DNA from 4 places in the Pseudomonas sp. CFBP 5748 genome. Region 3 is predicted to be linked to each of the others. Evidence: predicted binding sites of a transcription regulator. Region 3 holds the regulator's gene; each other region holds the start of a gene.
The links. The regulator sigma-54, encoded in region 3, starts transcription at its own class of promoters, with help from an activator protein. The targets are predictions, from matches to a motif close to ANTGGCATNNANNTTGCTNT.
Positions count from the first base shown of each region.

Region 1 (4,381 bases), on a different contig from region 3:
CATAGATCGTGAATGTGCCGATGCGTTCCCGAGGGAAACCTTCTTTGAGCAAGGTCTCCTCGGGGATCTCGATGGCTTTCTTGCAGTGGTTGCACAGCTTGCGCGCCAGCCGCTGGGCGATGATCAGGTGCACCGCCGTGGCGATATTGAAGCCCGGAATGCCCATGTTCTGCAGGCGGATCAGGGTTTCGGCGGCGCTGTTGGTGTGCAGTGTCGAGAGTACCAAGTGCCCGGTCTGGGCGGCCTTGATGGCGATTTCGGCGGTTTCCAGGTCGCGGATCTCGCCGACCATGATCACGTCCGGGTCCTGGCGCAGGAACGAGCGCAGGGCCTGGGCAAAATCCAGTCCCTGGCGCGGGTTCACATTGACCTGGTTGATGCCTTCCATGTTGATCTCCACCGGGTCTTCGGCGGTGGAAATGTTGATGTCCACGGTGTTGAGGATATTCAGCCCGGTGTAGAGCGACACGGTCTTGCCCGAGCCGGTCGGCCCGGTCACCAGGATCAGCCCTTGTGGTTGTTTGAGGGCGGCCATGTACAGGTCTTTCTGATCCGGTTCGTAGCCCAGGGCATCGATACCCATTTGCGCACTGGACGGGTCGAGTATCCGGATCACCACTTTTTCGCCCCAGAGGGTGGGCAGGGTGTTGACTCGGAAGTCGATGGATTTGCTTTTCGACAGGCGCATTTTCAGGCGTCCGTCCTGGGGTTTTCGTCGTTCGGAGATATCGAGGCTGGCCATCACCTTGAGGCGTGCGGCGATACGGGTGGCCAACTGGATCGGAGGCCGGGCCACTTCCCGCAACATGCCATCGGTACGCACCCGCACCCGGTAAATTTTTTCATAGGGTTCGAAGTGCAGGTCGGAAGAGCCGCCCTTGATCGCGTCCAGCAGCATCTTGTTGACGAAGCGCACCACTGGCGCATCGTCGGTGTCCTGGCCGGCGATGGAGTCCTGCTTGTGTTCATCGATCGACTCGATGTCCAGGCCGTCGAGGTCGACGTCGCCCATGCCTTCCAGGCCCGTGCTGCTGGACTCGAAAAACTTCTCGATGGCGTCACTGAGCTTGTCGTCCTCCACCAGGATGGCTTCGGTGGTCAGGCCGGTGCTGAACTGGATGTCATTGATGGCCTGGTGATTGGTCGGGTCGGAAATGCCCACATACAGCTTGTTGCCGCGTCGCCACAACGGCAGGGCGTGATGCTGGCGCACCAGTTTTTCGCTGACCAGGCCGCTGGGTTGGGTGTCTTTGTCCAGGCTGTTGAGGTCCAGCAGGGCGACGCCGAAATGTTCCGAAGCGATTTCCGCAACCTGGCGGCTCTGGACCAGTTTGTTTTGCACCAGATAACTGATCAGGGGCATGCGACTGCGCTGGGCCTGTTGGTACGCCTGTTGCGCATTTTGCTCGGTGATCAGTTCGGCCAATACCAATTGCTTGGTCAGGCCGCTGAGGGCGATGTCATTCATGGGAATACCGGCGGCTGACAGTTCATGACTTATAGCCTAGTCAAGCATCGACGCCAAACCAGCGGGGAGGGGTGACAAAAAACGTCAGATAGTGCGGTTGTTTGGGTAGGACGTCGGGCTTGTGACGGTTGAAACCCTCTGCCTGCGGGGCCGGGGAGGTTGGCATGTGCCGTGCAACGGCCGTATCAGGACATGAGATTTCACCTCATGCTATGGAGATGTCTATGAACAAGCAGAAGGGTTTTACGCTGATCGAGCTGCTGATCGTCGTGGCGATCATCGGCATTCTGGCGACGTTCGCGTTGCCGCAGTATTCCAAGTACCAGGCGCGGGCCAAGGCCACCGCCGGGTTGGCGGAGATTTCTGCGTTGAAGGTGCCGTATGAGGACGCCATGAATCAAGGTACCGATCCCTCTGTGGCTAACATGAACATAACCTCGCCTACCAGTAACTGCACAATTACGATCACAGGTACCGCCGCAGCGGGTGCAGGCACTATCGTCTGTACCCTCACCAACGCCCCTGCTGCCGTAGCCGGTAAGACGATCACTCTTTCTCGCACAGCTGCGGGTGCCTGGACGTGCGGTTCCAATGCCGCTCAAGAGTATCTGCCCGCCGGCTGTACCGGTGCTGCTGCCGCTGCTGGTTAGTAACAAGGCTTGAAATGATCGACCCCGCCTTAACACAGCGGGGTTTTTTGTATCGTGCCCCAGCGTGTTCATGGCGGCACGACTTGTTCAAGAAAATGCTTATTGTGTCGTTGAATAAAAGTCCGACAATTCAGCGGCTTAGCGAAATGCGAAAAACCGCAAGTTGCATGTCCAGAATCAACGCTTCATGCATTTTGCATGATTGCGAAAATAACAGCTTCGCTTAACTGTTTGATTTATAACGAATTAGTCGATGATTCAAAACTGGCACAGCGTTCGCACTACTCCTGATAACCCTGCCGGGATTCACCTCCGGCAGTTTTTGAGAAAAACAGGAGTTACTCGTATGAAGAAGTTCGCTATCACTGCCGCCGCTGCTACCGCACTGACCCTGACCATGGCTAGCGCATTCGCCGAGACCACTCAAGCGACCCAGGCGCCGATGATGCTGGCTGCTGGCGAAGTGACAGAGGCCAAAGAAGACGTTTCCGATACCTGGATCACCACCAAGGTCAAAGCTGACCTGGTTACCGAAAAAGGCATTCCAGGTACCGACATCAAAGTCGAAACCAACAAAGGTGTTGTGTCCCTGTCTTCGACTACCGCAGTCACTGATGCGCAAAAAGACACCGCCGTGGCGATCGCCAAAAAGATCAAAGGTGTGAAAGCCGTATCGGCTGATGGCCTGAAGTCCGAGTAAGGCTACGACTTCTCGCCTGGACTGGGAGAGGGCACGGCAAGCGGGCCAAGACATACGTTTGCCGTTGCTTTGCAGTTCATGCGAAAGGCCACACGGACGTGGCCATTACAGGCCCCCGGCATTCGTGCCGGGGGCCTGTTCTATTCCGGGATGGCTAAATTTGCGGGTCAGGCTCTGGCTCGGAGTTGCCGCCATCGCGAGCAAGCTCGCTCCCACATTGGATTGCATTCCTCCTGAAAGAACTCGATCACCTGTGGGAGCGAGCTTGCTCGCGATGGCGGGGGTACATTCCACACAGGGTCATGGACGACTCAGCGCCCCCGCTTGCTGGTGATCTCCACCAGCCGATTCTGCTCGAAACGCAGGTACTGATACATGCCACTGTTGGGGCCGTAGGTCCATTCCTCCACCGGGTATTCTTCCCGGCGATTGACGCTGCGTTTATAGCCCAGGTCATCCCGCGCCGCAGGCTCCCCGCACTTTTGCAGTACTTCGCTCGCGCGGTCACCGACGCTGATCAACTGGCTGCCGCAGCGCAGCGTATTGGCTGCCGATGCCTGGCTGGCGGCGAGCAGTAGACCCAGGCTGAACGCCCACCGACGCTTCATCTTATTCATCTTATTCAGCATCCAGATGCAGGGGAGTGATTACGCGTCCGTCACTCTCAGCCTGGCCGAGGCTGGCGTCGATGAAGTACACACGGTCGTCGGCCAATTGCCCTTTGTCCACCAGGAAGTCCTTGATGCTGCTGGCGCGTTCCTGCCCCAGTTGGCGCAACAGCACGTCACTGCCGCTCCAGAACTTGATCACGCCTTCGCGCAGTTTCTCGATACGCGCCTTTTTATCCAGTTGCGTCCATTCGGCCGGCGGCTGGGTTTTGAGACGGGTGCGGTAGATGCCTTCGAGCAGCGGGGGCTTTTCATCCTCGGGTACCTGCAGCAAGGAGGCCTGGGCCGGTACTTTGTCGCCCCGGCGCTGCAGCATCTTGAAGTAGTTGTACTGGTATTCGCGCTCCAGGCGCTGGGCGGCGAGCAGCGGCCCGTCGCTGCTCTCGGCAGCGGTGCCTTCGATCTCCAGGCGCAGCTCCGGGCGTTTGCCAAGGGCCTCGGACAGTTTGAGCAGCGTGCCTTCGTTCTCCTTGCTCAGATCGCTCGAACCCGCCGCGAACGAAACGCTGCCCAGATCTTCCGAACCGCCGCCGGCCACCAACCCACCGATGAGTTTGAACGGCGCCTGGGCTGCTCGTACCACCAGGTTGCGCAAGGTTTGCCAGACAATCGGCATGACACTGAATTGCGGATCGTTGAGGTCGCCGGAAACCGGCAGCTCGATGGAAATCTTGCCTTCAGAATCCTTCAACAGGGCGACCGCCAGTTTGAGGGGCAGGCTCACGGCATCCGGGCTGTCGACTTTTTCTCCCAGTTGCAGTTGTTCGACCACCACCTTGTTTTCTGCCTGGAGCTTGCCCTTGGTGATCCGGTAATGCAGGTCGAGACTGAGCCGGCCCTTGCGGATGCGATAGCCGGCGAACTTGCCGGAATACGGCGTCAGCGTGGTCAGCTC
Region 1 is NZ_JBSPTN010000013.1:38,263-42,643, reverse strand. Features, by position in the region: gene pilB (type IV-A pilus assembly ATPase PilB) at 1-1,468, opposite strand, end outside; gene ACWNZ1_RS24145 (pilin) at 1,693-2,118, shown strand; gene ACWNZ1_RS24140 (BON domain-containing protein) at 2,465-2,818, shown strand; gene ACWNZ1_RS24135 (DUF2845 domain-containing protein) at 3,130-3,426, opposite strand; gene ACWNZ1_RS24130 (DUF748 domain-containing protein) at 3,437-4,381, opposite strand, start outside.
Region 1: a site for sigma-54 is predicted at 1,627-1,646, ahead of ACWNZ1_RS24145 (pilin). Genes of this name have one in related genera too.

Region 2 (4,381 bases), on a different contig from region 3:
GGTGTCCACGATGTTGATGTGGTAGCCGTTCCAGTTGATGGCGGTGTTTTTCGCCAGGATGGTAATACCGCGCTCTTTTTCCTGGTCGTTGGAGTCCATCACGCGCTCGTCGTTGAGCTCGTTGCGCTCCAGGGTGCCGGATTGACGCAAGAGTTTGTCTACCAGGGTGGTTTTACCATGGTCAACGTGAGCAATGATGGCGATGTTGCGTAGATTTTCGATCACTTGTGTATCTCGATCAGAGGATTCGGTGTGCTGACAGGTCGTGGCAGCGATTAACAGTAGAGTCAGGCTTTGCCGTTACAGCTTGTCGGCGGCGTCGGGGGGCCGGTGACGCAAGCCACAGGCAAACAGCCCCGGGCACTTAGCTCGGTCGATAAACGCGCACATTGGCATGCCCCTCACTGAGCAAATGGTGGGCATGCAGGCGACTCATCACGCCTTTGTCGCAATACAGCAGGTACTGGCGAGTAGGGTCCAGTTCCTTGAAACGCGCGTTCACTGCATAGAACGGCATCGTTTGTACCTCGATGCCGGCGATATTCAGCGGGTCGTCTTCAGCGTCGTCCGGGTGACGGATGTCGATGATGATCTGACCGGCCAGCGCTTCGCCGACTTCTTCAATTTGGATATCCTGGCCCAACTCATCGATTACGCGATCGATTGGCACCAGCCTGGCGTTTTCGAGCGCACGCTCGAGCACCGCCATGTCGAATTCTTTCTCTTCATGCTCCACCCGCCCGCGCTTGGCCGCCGTCTTCGGATTGACCGAGATGACCCCGCAGTACTCCGGCATGTGCCGGGCAAAATCGGCGGTGCCGATCTCGATGGCCGTGTCGATGATGTCCTGCTTGTGGCTGGCGATCAGCGGACGCAAGACCAGCTTCTCGGTCACGCAGTCAATCACCGACAGGTTCGGCAGCGTCTGGCTGGATACCTGGGAGATCGCTTCACCGGTCACCAGCGCATCGATCTGCAGGCGGTCGGCAATTCGTGAAGCGGCGCGCAACATCATACGCTTCAAAATGACGCCCATATGACTGTTATCGACTTTGCCGAGAATCTCGCCCAGGACTTCTTCGAACGGCACACTCACAAATAACACGCGTTGGGAGCTGCCGTACTTCTTCCAGATGAAGTGCGCCACTTCCATTACGCCCAGTTCATGGGCGCGCCCGCCGAGGTTGAAGAAGCAGAAATGGCTCATCAACCCGCGACGCATGATCTGGTAGGCGGCGACCGTGGAGTCGAAGCCGCCGGACATCAGCACCAGGGTCTGCTCCAGCGAACCCAGCGGGTAACCGCCAATGCTGTTGTGCTGGCTGTGGATCACGAACAGCCGCTGGTCGCGAATCTCGATGCGTACTTCTATTTGCGGGTCTTTCAACGAAATACCGGCGGCGCCGCACTGACGACGTAGCTGGCTGCCGACGTATTTCTCCACGTCCATCGAGCTGAACGGGTGTTTGCCGGCACGCTTGCAACGTACCGAAAAGATCTTGCCGGCCAGGGCATCACCATAATGGAGCATGCACTTGGCGAGGATGTCGTCGAAATCCCCCAGTGGATATTCATCGACCTGCAGGAAATGCGCGATGCCCGGCATGCAGCTCAGGCGCTCGGTCATTTCCTTGAGGATCCTGGGTTCGCTGACGCGGGTTTCCAGCTCGAGGTTGTCCCACACGCCGTTCACCACCACGGCCGGGTCCAGGTCTCGGAGCACGGTGCGGATGTTCTTGGCCAACTGGCGGATGAAACGCATCCGTACCGGGCGGCTCTTGATGGTGATCTCGGGGAAGACTTTTACGATTAGTTTCATGAAAACAGCGCGCGAACGGCCAGCCGAAAAAGGGGGGCGCGGATTATAGCGGAAATTGCTCAAGGTTTAACCAGTTAATGTGCAGATGGTTTTGTTCGCACCAAAACAGGTCATTATCGATTGGCGACGCCACATTGCAGTGCGTTATTGTCTGACAATCTGCGATTTACGCCGTCAAAAGCGTGGATTTGGTGCAAAAAACCCATGCTGGGGCACTGGCATGCAATTTGCTCCCTTGTGAGGCAGGTTGCCTTGGCAGAGTATTCGCGCCGGCATCACCCATATCTAAGGGCACTCCACTACCCGCCCGAAGCCACCCGGAGGACATATGTCGAAGTCGGTTCAACTCATCAAAGATCATGACGTCAAGTGGATTGATCTGCGCTTCACTGACACCAAAGGTACTCAACATCACGTGACCATGCCGGCCCGTGATGCGCTGGACGACGAATTCTTTGAAATCGGAAAAATGTTCGACGGCTCCTCCATCTCTGGCTGGAAAGGCATCGAAGCCTCCGACATGATCCTGATGCCGGACGACGCAACTGCCGTCCTGGACCCGTTCACCGAAGAGCCGACCCTGATCCTGGTCTGCGACATCATCGAACCTTCGACCATGCAAGGCTATGACCGCGACCCACGCGCCATCGCCCACCGTGCCGAGGAATACCTGAAGTCCACCGGTATCGGCGACACCGCTTTCTTCGGCCCTGAGCCTGAGTTCTTCATCTTCGACTCGGTCAAGTTCAAGTCCGACATCTCCGGCTCCATGTTCAAGATCTTCTCCGAACAAGGTTCGTGGATGTCCGACCAGGACGTGGAAGGCGGTAACAAAGGCCACCGCCCTGGTATCAAAGGCGGTTACTTCCCGGTTCCACCGTTCGACTTCGACCACGAAATCCGTACCTCCATGTGCAACGCACTGGAAGAGATGGGCCAGACCGTCGAAGTTCACCACCACGAAGTGGCAACTGCCGGCCAGAACGAAATCGGCGTGAAATTCAACACGCTGGTCAAGAAGGCTGACGAAGTCCAGACCCTGAAGTACTGCGTACACAACGTTGCTGATGCATACGGCCGCACCGCGACCTTCATGCCTAAGCCTCTGTACGGCGACAACGGTTCGGGCATGCACGTGCACATGTCGATCTCCAAAGACGGCAAGAACACCTTCGCAGGCGAAGGCTATGCCGGTCTGTCGGACACCGCTCTGTACTTCATCGGCGGCATCATCAAGCACGGTAAGGCCCTGAACGGCTTCACCAACCCGTCGACCAACTCCTACAAGCGTCTGGTACCAGGCTTCGAAGCACCGGTCATGCTGGCCTACTCGGCTCGTAACCGTTCCGCCTCGATCCGTATTCCTTACGTGAACAGCCCGAAAGCCCGCCGTATCGAAGCTCGCTTCCCGGATCCGGCTGCCAACCCATACCTGGCCTTCGCTGCACTGATGATGGCCGGTCTGGACGGTATCCAGAACAAGATCCACCCTGGCGATGCCGCTGACAAAAACCTGTATGACCTGCCGCCTGAAGAGGCCAAGGAAATCCCACAGGTTTGCGGCAGCCTGAAAGAAGCCCTGGAAGAGCTGGACAAGGGCCGTGCGTTCCTGACCAAGGGCGGCGTATTCAGCGATGACTTCATCGACGCTTACATCGCACTGAAAAGCGAAGAAGAAATCAAGGTTCGCACCTTCGTACACCCACTGGAATATGAGCTGTACTACAGCTGCTGATCCAGTAAGCGCCGCCACGCACGGCGTGAATAAAGAGAGGCCTCCTTCGGGAGGCCTTTTTTATGGGCGCAGGTTACGTGCATGATGACTCGTCGCTCCCCCATAGAAGACGAGACTGCCCATGACTTTGCGCTTCAAACTCTGCCTTGCCCTGTCTGCCGCGCTGCTGGCCTCCACCGCCGAGGCCGCCTCTGCTCCCGCCCCTGAGGCCCTCACCCCGCTGCTTAACGCCATTGGCGAGCGCCTGGCCCTCGCCGACCAAGTGGCACTGAGCAAATGGGACAGCCACAAACCAGTAGAAGACCGTCAGCGCGAGCGTGAAGTCATTGCCGCCGCCGTCGCTCAGGCGCCGGCCTACAAGCTGAGCGGCGAAACCGTGGAAGCGTTTTTCGCTGCCCAGATAGAAGCCAACAAAATGGTGCAGTACATCAATTTGTCCGACTGGGCCCTGGAAGGTAAGGCCCCGGACCTCCCACGCCCGGACCTGGTGGGACAGATCCGCCCGCAACTCGACCGCCTGCAAAAGCGCCTGCTGCAACAACTGGCTGACTTCGCCCCCTACCGCACCGACCCGCAGTGCCCGCAATGGCTGGCCCGGGCCACCCACCACAACAAACAGCACCCGGTGCACCGGCTCGCCCTGATCCGGGCGACTGCTGAGCTGTGTGTCTTCACAAAATCCTAAAGACAACAATCCACCCTGTGGGAGCGAGCTTGCTCGCGATGAGGCCAGCACATCCAACATCCTGGCGACTGACACACCGCCATCGCGAGCAAGCTCGCTCCCACAGGGGATTGAGGGCAACAACTTGGGCCAACCGCGCCAC
Region 2 is NZ_JBSPTN010000007.1:174,597-178,977, reverse strand. Features, by position in the region: gene typA (translational GTPase TypA) at 1-225, opposite strand, end outside; gene thiI (tRNA uracil 4-sulfurtransferase ThiI) at 365-1,819, opposite strand; gene glnA (type I glutamate--ammonia ligase) at 2,148-3,554, shown strand; gene ACWNZ1_RS17935 (chorismate mutase) at 3,676-4,239, shown strand.
Region 2: a site for sigma-54 is predicted at 2,034-2,053, ahead of glnA (type I glutamate--ammonia ligase). Genes of this name have one in related genera too.

Region 3 (4,381 bases):
CCTCGAGCAGTTCAGGAAAGCGCGACAGATGGCTCGGCAGGTTGCGTGCATCAATGGACACCGCCACCAGTGGCTGCGCCAGTTCGGTGTGGATCAATGCACGCTCGGCCAGCTCTGGCAGCAGGCCGGCCGGCAGGTTGTCGATGCAATAGTAGCCGCTGTCCTCAAGGACATTGAGCGCCGTGCTTTTACCGGAGCCGGAGCGGCCACTGACGATGATCATGCGCATGTTTAATGACCGTTCTGCTCGTCCAGGACAACCTGATACAAGGCTTCGTTGCTCGGTGCGCTGCGCAGTTTTTCGCGAACTTCCTTGCGGTCCAGCATGCTGGCGATCTGGCGCAGCAGCTCAAGATGCGCATCGGTCGCCGCTTCCGGGACCAGCAGTACAAACAGCAGGTCGACCGGGGCGCCGTCGATGGCGTCGAAATCTATGGGGGCTTCAAGGTGCAACAGGGCGCTGATGGGCGCACTACAACCCTTGAGGCGGCAGTGGGGAATGGCGATGCCGTTGCCAAAACCGGTAGAACCGAGTTTTTCACGGGCAACCAGGGCCTCGAAGACGTCCTGCATTTCCAGATCCGGCACTTCGCGGTGGATCAGGTTGGCGATTTGTTCGAGGGCTTTCTTTTTACTGCCACCCGGCGCGTTCACCAAGGAACGGCCGGGGGTCAGGATGGATTCTAGTCGGATCATGGATTGGGGGGGTTAACGACCGGTTGCGCCCTGGAGGAGGCTCTGGGTCTTTTCCTTATGCTTTTTAAGTTGGCGATCCAGCTTGTCGGTCAGCAGGTCAATTGCGGCATACATGTCTGAATGCTCCGCGTTGGCAACCACTTCTCCGCCGGGGATATGCAGCGTGGCTTCGATTTTCTGCAGCAGCTTTTCGACGTTCATCGTCACTTGCACGTTGGTGATCTTGTCGAAATGCCTCTCCAATCGTTCGAGTTTTTCGCCGATGTAGGTGCGCAGAGGTTCGGTCACTTCCAGTTGGTGTCCACTGATGTTGACTTGCATACAGCTTCTCCTTCGTTGCCAGTGCATAAAGCGGCAGGCAGAAATGCCTGCCACTGGAACGCTGTGGCGTGGCCCTTTACATCAACCGCTTGCGTTCGCTCGAAGGTGCGATCCCGAGGGATTCGCGGTATTTGGCGACGGTACGGCGGGCCACCTGAATGCCTTGTGCCTCCAGTAAACCAGCGATCTTGCTGTCACTCAACGGCTTTTTCTGATTTTCCGCAGCCACCAGTTTTTTGATGATCGCGCGGATGGCCGTGGATGAGCATTCGCCGCCTTCGGAGGTGCTGACGTGGCTGGAGAAAAAATATTTCAATTCATAGATACCCCGGGGGGTATGCATGAATTTCTGGGTGGTTACCCGGGAAATCGTCGACTCGTGCATGCCTACCGCCTCGGCGATGTCATGCAGGACCAACGGCTTCATCGCTTCGTCGCCGTACTCCAGGAAGCCGCGCTGGTGCTCGACGATCTGGGTGGCGACTTTCATCAGGGTTTCGTTGCGGCTTTGCAGGCTCTTGATGAACCAGCGCGCTTCCTGCAACTGGTTGCGCATGAAGGTGTTGTCGGCGCTGGTGTCGGCGCGCCTGACGAAGCCGGCGTATTGGGCATTGACCCGCAGCTTGGGCACCGATTCCTGGTTGAGCTCCACCAGCCAGCGATCGTTGTGCTTGCGCACGATCACGTCCGGGACTACGTATTCGGGTTCGGTGGACTCAATTTGCGAGCCCGGGCGCGGGTTGAGGCTCTGGACCAGTTCGATGACCTGGCGCAGTTCATCTTCCTTGAGCTTCATGCGGCGCATCAGCTGGCTGTAGTCGCGACCGCCCAACAGGTCGATGTAGTCGGTGACCAGTCGCTTGGCTTCGGTCAGCCAAGGCGTCTTGGCGGGCAGTTGGCGCAGCTGCAGCAGCAGGCATTCACCCAGGTTGCGGGCACCGATACCGGCCGGTTCGAATTGCTGGATGCGGTGCAGGACGGCTTCGATTTCGTCCAGCTCGATATCCAGTTCGGGGTCGAAGGCTTCGAGGATTTCTTCGAGGGTCTCGTCCAGGTAGCCCTGGTTGTTGATGCAGTCGATCAGGGTCACGGCGATCAGGCGATCGGTGTCGGACATCGGCGCAAGGTTCAGCTGCCACAGCAGGTGGCTTTGCAGGCTCTCGCCGGCAGAGGTACGGGTGGTGAAGTCCCACTCGTCGTCGTCACTGCTTGGCAGGTTGCTGGCGCTGGTCTGGTAGACGTCTTCCCAGGCTGTGTCCACGGGCAGGTCGTTGGGGATGCGTTCGTTCCATTCGCCATCCTCGAGGTTATCCACCGTCGGGGCGGCTTCCTGGTAGGACGGTTCCGGGATTTCGGTGTTGGTTTTCTGTTCGGCGTTGTCGGCCAGCGGGTCGGCGTTATCGAAGTCGTCGCCTTCTTCCTGGCGCTCGAGCATCGGATTGGACTCCAAGGCCTCCTGGATTTCCTGTTGCAGGTCCAGGGTCGACAATTGGAGCAGGCGGATGGCCTGTTGCAGCTGCGGTGTCATCGTCAGCTGCTGGCCCATTCTCAAGACTAGCGATGGTTTCATGGCAGGGGCTTAACACCTTATTCGCCGGCGCACATGCGCCATCCACTACAAGGGCGCCGAAGCGCCAAACTTAAGCAAATTATATGCCTGAAACTGGAGTGTTTGCCTAGGGCGTCGCCGTAATAAAATTAAACGACGCCCAGGCGCTTCGCCAGACTCTTTGCTTACAGGCGGAACTCATGGCCCAGATACACTTCCTTGACCAGGTCGTTGGCCAGGATGGCTGCGGAGTCGCCTTCGGCGATCAACTGGCCGTCATTGACGATGTAGGCGGTTTCGCAGATATCCAGCGTTTCACGCACGTTGTGGTCGGTGATCAGCACGCCGATCCCCTTGGCCTTGAGGTGGTGGATGATCTGCTTGATGTCGCCCACCGAAATCGGGTCCACGCCGGCGAACGGTTCGTCGAGCAGGATGAATTTCGGCGAGGTGGCCAGGGCGCGGGCGATTTCCACGCGGCGCCGTTCGCCACCGGACAGGCTCATGCCCAGGTTGTCGCGAATGTGGCTGATGTGGAACTCCTGTAAAAGGCTTTCCAGCTCCTGGCGACGGCCGGCCTTGTCGAGTTCCTTGCGGGTCTCGAGGATGGCCATGATGTTGTCGGCTACCGACAGCTTGCGGAAGATCGATGCTTCCTGTGGCAGATAGCCGATGCCAGCCTTTGCCCGACCGTGCATGGGCTGGTGGCTGACGTCCAGGTCGTCGATCAGCACACGGCCCTGGTCGGCCTGGACCAGGCCGACGATCATGTAGAAGCAGGTGGTCTTGCCCGCGCCGTTAGGGCCGAGCAGGCCGACGATCTGGCCGCTGTCGATGGACAGGCTGACATCACGCACGACTTGGCGGCTCTTGTAGCTCTTGGCCAGGTGCTGAGCTTTCAGAGTTGCCATTACTGGGCCTTCTGCTCGTCGGTTTTCTTTTTCGGCTGGATCACCATGTCGATGCGAGGGCGGGACTCAGTGACTTTACTGCCCGTGGCACGACCGGCGCTGGCCAGCTTTTTGTTGGTGTCGTAGACGATTTTCTCGCCTTGGGTCACGTTGTTGTCCTTGTCGACGACCTTGGCGCGGTCGATCAGCACGACACGGTCCTGGGATGCGTGATACTGGATGGTCACCCCGTAACCTTGCACAGGCTTGGTGTCGCCCGCGGTCTGGAGTTGTTCGAAGTAGGCCAGGTTGCCCACCGAGGTCACCACGTCGATATCGCCGGACGGGGTGCGGGTGATGGTCACGGTGTTGCCAGTGACCTTCATCGAGCCCTGGGTGATGATCACGTCACCCTTATAGGTGGCGACACCATTCTTGTCGTCCAGTTGCGCGTCGTCGGCCTGGATGCGGATAGGTTGATCGCGATCGTTGGGAAGGGCCCAGGCGCTCGCGCTTCCCAGTGCTGCGCCCAGACTGAGCAAAATAGGGAGGGTTTTAGCGAGCTTCATACTGTCCTCTTACGTTCGATAGCAGGTGTATCCTGCTTTCCTTCAAATACGCTTTCATTCCCGTGCCGGTCGATACACCCCCGGCGCCGTCGATTCTAACGGGTTGCTCGGTCTGCGCATATTCTTGCTGTGGGAACACGGTCATACGACTGCTGGTAATGATGGTCGTACGATTTTTTTCATCGGTTCGGGCTACGCGTACCGAGTCGATCAGCTCCACTTCGGTGCCCCCGGAGTTGACTTCGGCGCGCAGGCTCTGCACATGCCACGGAAACTCGGTGCCGCGGAACATGTTCAGGTCCGGTTTGGTCACCAGCGTAATATCGGTGGCCTTTACGTGGTCGACCTTGTCGGAC
Region 3 is NZ_JBSPTN010000008.1:37,260-41,640, forward strand. Features, by position in the region: gene rapZ (RNase adapter RapZ) at 1-229, opposite strand, end outside; gene ptsN (PTS IIA-like nitrogen regulatory protein PtsN) at 232-696, opposite strand; gene hpf (ribosome hibernation-promoting factor, HPF/YfiA family) at 709-1,017, opposite strand; gene ACWNZ1_RS18995 (RNA polymerase factor sigma-54) at 1,094-2,587, opposite strand; gene lptB (LPS export ABC transporter ATP-binding protein) at 2,752-3,477, opposite strand; gene lptA (lipopolysaccharide transport periplasmic protein LptA) at 3,477-4,025, opposite strand; gene lptC (LPS export ABC transporter periplasmic protein LptC) at 4,012-4,381, opposite strand, start outside.

Region 4 (4,381 bases), on a different contig from region 3:
GGGATCAGCGCCGGCACCCGAGCGACTTGCCAGCCCGTGGTTTCACCCAGCACCTTGTTGATTTCGCCCAATTGCGGAATGCGATCGTGGGGCAGGCCAAGCTTCTCGATGCCGTCCAGGTATTCCTGGCACGCACGGCCCTCGATGACTTTCAGCTGGCGGGTGATCAGCGTGTTCCACACCGCATGTTCTTCGGCGGGGTAGTGGATAAAACCTTGCGCATCGGGCTCGCGGGCCACGTACTGCGTCTGCTTCATGCTGCTCTCCTGCTGATTTCCCTCAGGGGGAAGGCGTGTTTGTTGTTATGTCCAGCGATGCATTAGAGATAACTCGAAGCAGGGGCGTGTGCAGCGGGTAGGCGAGGGCGCGTATCGCGAAAAGGGGGTGATTTCGTAAAGTTTTCGTTACGTATTCAGCGATACTTCGGTGCTGTCGGGATTTTTGGCTGGGAAATGGCCTACAGCTGTAACATAATCTTGACGTTTATTTGCGTCGGCACGCAGAAAAAACCTTGTGGTGAGGGATCAAGTCCCTCAGCGCGAATTTCCATCCACATCGGGCCTTTTTATGCGCATCAAAGTCCATTGCCAGAATCGCATCGGCATCCTGCGGGACATTCTCAACCTGTTGGTGGAGTACGGGATCAACGTCGCCCGAGGGGAAGTTGGTGGCGAGCACGGCAATGCGATTTATCTGCACTGCCCGAACCTGATCAACATCCAGTTCCAGGCGCTGCGGCCGAAATTCGAAGGCATCGCCGGGGTATTTGGCGTCAAGCGCGTAGGGCTGATGCCCAGCGAGCGTCGGCATATGGAGCTCAATGCGTTGCTCGGCGCCTTGGAGTTTCCGGTGCTGTCTATCGACATGGGTGGCTCTATCGTCGCGGCCAACCGGGCGGCGGCACAATTGCTCGGGGTGCGGGTGGACGAGGTGCCGGGGATTCCGTTGTCCCGGTACGCCGAAGATTTCGATTTGCCGGAACTGGTGCGTGCCAACCAGTCGCGGATCAACGGGCTGCGGGTCAAGGTCAAGGGCGATGTGTTTCTGGCCGACATCGCCCCGTTGCAATCGGAGCACGACGACAGCGAGGCCATGGCCGGCGCCGTACTGACGCTGCACCGGGCCGACCGGGTCGGCGAGCGTATCTATAACGTGCGCAAGCAGGAACTGCGTGGCTTCGACAGTATTTTCCAGAGCTCCAAAGTGATGGCGGCGGTGGTTCGTGAGGCCCGGCGCATGGCGCCACTGGACGCTCCGTTATTGATAGAAGGTGAAACCGGCACCGGCAAGGAATTGCTGGCCCGCGCCTGTCACCTGGCCAGCCCGCGCGGGCAATCACCGTTGATGGCGCTCAACTGCGCCGGCTTGCCGGAGTCCATGGCCGAGACTGAGCTGTTCGGCTACGGGCCGGGAGCCTTTGAAGGTGCCCGGGCCGAAGGCAAGCTCGGCTTGCTTGAGCTGACCGCGGGAGGGACGCTGTTTCTCGATGGGGTAGGGGAAATGAGTCCGCGCCTGCAAGTGAAATTGCTGCGCTTTCTGCAGGATGGTTGCTTCCGTCGCGTAGGCAGCGATGAAGAGGTGTACCTGGATGTCAGGGTGATCTGCGCGACCCAGGTCGACTTGTCCGAACTCTGCGCCCGGGGTGAATTCCGCCAGGATTTGTACCACCGCCTGAATGTCCTTTCCCTGCACATCCCGCCGCTGCGCGAATGCCTCGATGGCCTGGCGCCGTTGGTGGAGCATTTTCTTGACCAGGCCAGTCGCCAGATTGGCTGTCCGTTGCCGAAGCTGGCCGCAGCGGCGATGGAGCGTCTGAGTCACTATCATTGGCCGGGGAACGTCCGGCAGTTGGAAAACGTGCTGTTCCAGGCCGTTTCCCTGTGCGACGGCGGCACGGTGAAGGCCGAGCACATCCGCTTGCCGGACTACGGCGTGCGCCAGCCCCTTGGTGATTTCTCCCTCGAGGGTGGGTTGGATGAGATCGTCGGGCGTTTCGAGAAAGCTGTGCTGGAGCGGCTTTACTCCGAGCACCCCAGCAGTCGGCAATTGGGCAAGCGGTTGGGGGTTTCCCATACCACCATTGCCAATAAGTTGCGCGAGTATGAGGTCGGTAAAACCGAGTCATAGCTATTTATCGATTGTGTTTTTGCTGGCCTCATCGCGAGCAAGCTTGCACAAGGTGATCGATTGCTCACAAATCATGGGAGCACTGGAGATCCAATGTGGGAGCGAGCCTGCTCGCGATGACGACAGTGGCCGTTGCCAAGGTCAAGCGTTGCCGTAAGCGGCACAACACCGCCGGTTTTTCGTCTTCGACACATTTCAAAAATCCCTTCCCCAACCCTCCAACCCTTTGTTTGCCGGCGCGCGGGGCGCCAGAAAAAAGTTGGTCTGCAAATTGCTTATGGCTCAGCAGTACAGCAGTGGGCGGCAAACGTCCGGCATGCAGAGGAACGACAGTGGACAAGTACCTTTATGTGGCAATGACCGGCGCCAGCCAGAACGCACTGGCGCAACGGGCCCATGCCAACAACCTGGCGAACATCTCCACCAATGGTTTTCAGAAAGACCTGGAGCAGGCCCGCTCGATGCCGGTGTTTGGCGACAGCTTTCCGGCGCGGGCATTTGCCATGTCCGAGCGTCCTGCCACTGACTTCACCCCGGGTGCGCTGGTGGAAACCGGTCGTGACCTCGACGTCGCGGTCAGCGGGCCGGGCTGGATGGCCGTGCAGAACCCCGATGGCGGCGAAAGCTACGTGCGCACCGGCAGCCTCAACGTTGACGCCCTGGGCGTGCTGCGGGCCGGCAACGGCATGCCGGTGATGGGCAACGGTGGTCCGATCGCCGTGCCGCCGGAGCAGAAAATCGAAATCGGCCAGGACGGCACCATCAGCATCCGCGCCATGGGCGAAGGTCCGCGTGTGATGGCCGAAGTCGACCGCATCAAGCTGGTCAACCCGGACCTCAAGAACATGACCAAGGGCCTGGACGGTTCGATCCGGACCAAGGACGGCCAGCCGGCGCCCATCGATGGCAACGTGCAGTTGGTGTCCGGGTTCCAGGAAGCGAGCAACGTCAATGCCGTGGATGAGATGACTTCGGTGCTGGCTTTGGCCAAGCAGTTCGAGCTTCACGTCAAGATGATGAACACCGCCAAAGAAGGCGACGAGGCCATGGCCCGGGTCTTGCAGATCTAACCATTAATTACAGCGTCGCGCCGAAAAACAGGCGTACGAGGAGAATCGAATGCTTCCGGCTCTATGGGTTGCCAAAACAGGTTTGTCCGCCCAGGACACCAACCTGACGACCATTTCCAACAACCTGGCGAACGTTTCGACCACGGGCTTCAAACGTGATCGCGCTGAGTTCCAGGACCTGCTGTACCAGGTCAAACGCCAGCCAGGCGCCCAGTCGACCCAGGACAGCGAACTGCCGTCGGGCCTGCAAGTGGGTACCGGTGTGCGTATTGTCGGCACCCAGAAGAACTTCACCGCCGGCAGCCTGCAGACCACCGAGCAGCCGCTGGACATGGCCATCGACGGTCGCGGTTTCTTCCAGATCCTGCAGCCGGACGGCACCACGTCCTACACCCGTGACGGTACGTTCCATCTCGACTCCAACGGCCAGATCGTCAACGCCAGCGGTTTCGCCCTGGAGCCGGCCATCGTCATCCCGAACGATGCGCAGACATTCACCGTGGGCCGTGACGGCACCGTGTCCATCACAGTGGCGGGCAACCCGGCCTCCCAAGTGATCGGCAACCTGCAGACCGCCGACTTCATCAACCCGGCCGGCTTGCAAGCGGTGGGCAACAACCTGTTCCTGGAAACTGCCGCCAGTGGCGCGCCGCAAGTTGGCACGCCGGGCCTGAACGGTTTTGGTACCACGCTGCAGAACACCCTGGAAACGTCCAACGTGAGCACCGTGGAGGAGATGGTCAACATGATCACCACCCAGCGCGCTTACGAGATGAACTCCAAGGTGATCTCCACCGCCGACCAGATGCTCTCGTTCGTTACGCAGAATCTGTAATCACGTCTATAGAGGCGGCCCGGGGTCGCCTGCAACACCAAGAGGTAGGGTCATGAATCGCTTTGTATCTGTTCTGGCACTGAGTGGGATCACCGCGCTCGCGGGCTGTGTCGGGCCAACGCCCAAGCCCAATGACCCGTACTACGCTCCGGTGTTGCCGCGCACGCCGCTGCCGGCCGCCGCCAACAATGGTTCGATCTACCAGGCCGGTTTCGAGCAGAACCTGTACAGCGACCGCAAGGCGTTCCGGGTCGGTGACATCATCACCATCACCCTGAACGAGCGGACCCAGGCCAGCAAGAATGCCAACTCGCAGATCGACAAGACCAGCGACACCAGCGTTGGCCTG
Region 4 is NZ_JBSPTN010000001.1:205,994-210,374, forward strand. Features, by position in the region: gene phhA (phenylalanine 4-monooxygenase) at 1-257, opposite strand, end outside; gene ACWNZ1_RS01005 (sigma-54-dependent transcriptional regulator) at 568-2,127, shown strand; gene ACWNZ1_RS01010 (flagellar basal body rod protein FlgF) at 2,460-3,197, shown strand; gene flgG (flagellar basal-body rod protein FlgG) at 3,247-4,032, shown strand; gene flgH (flagellar basal body L-ring protein FlgH) at 4,085-4,381, shown strand, end outside.
Region 4: a site for sigma-54 is predicted at 2,386-2,405, ahead of ACWNZ1_RS01010 (flagellar basal body rod protein FlgF). Genes of this name have one in related genera too.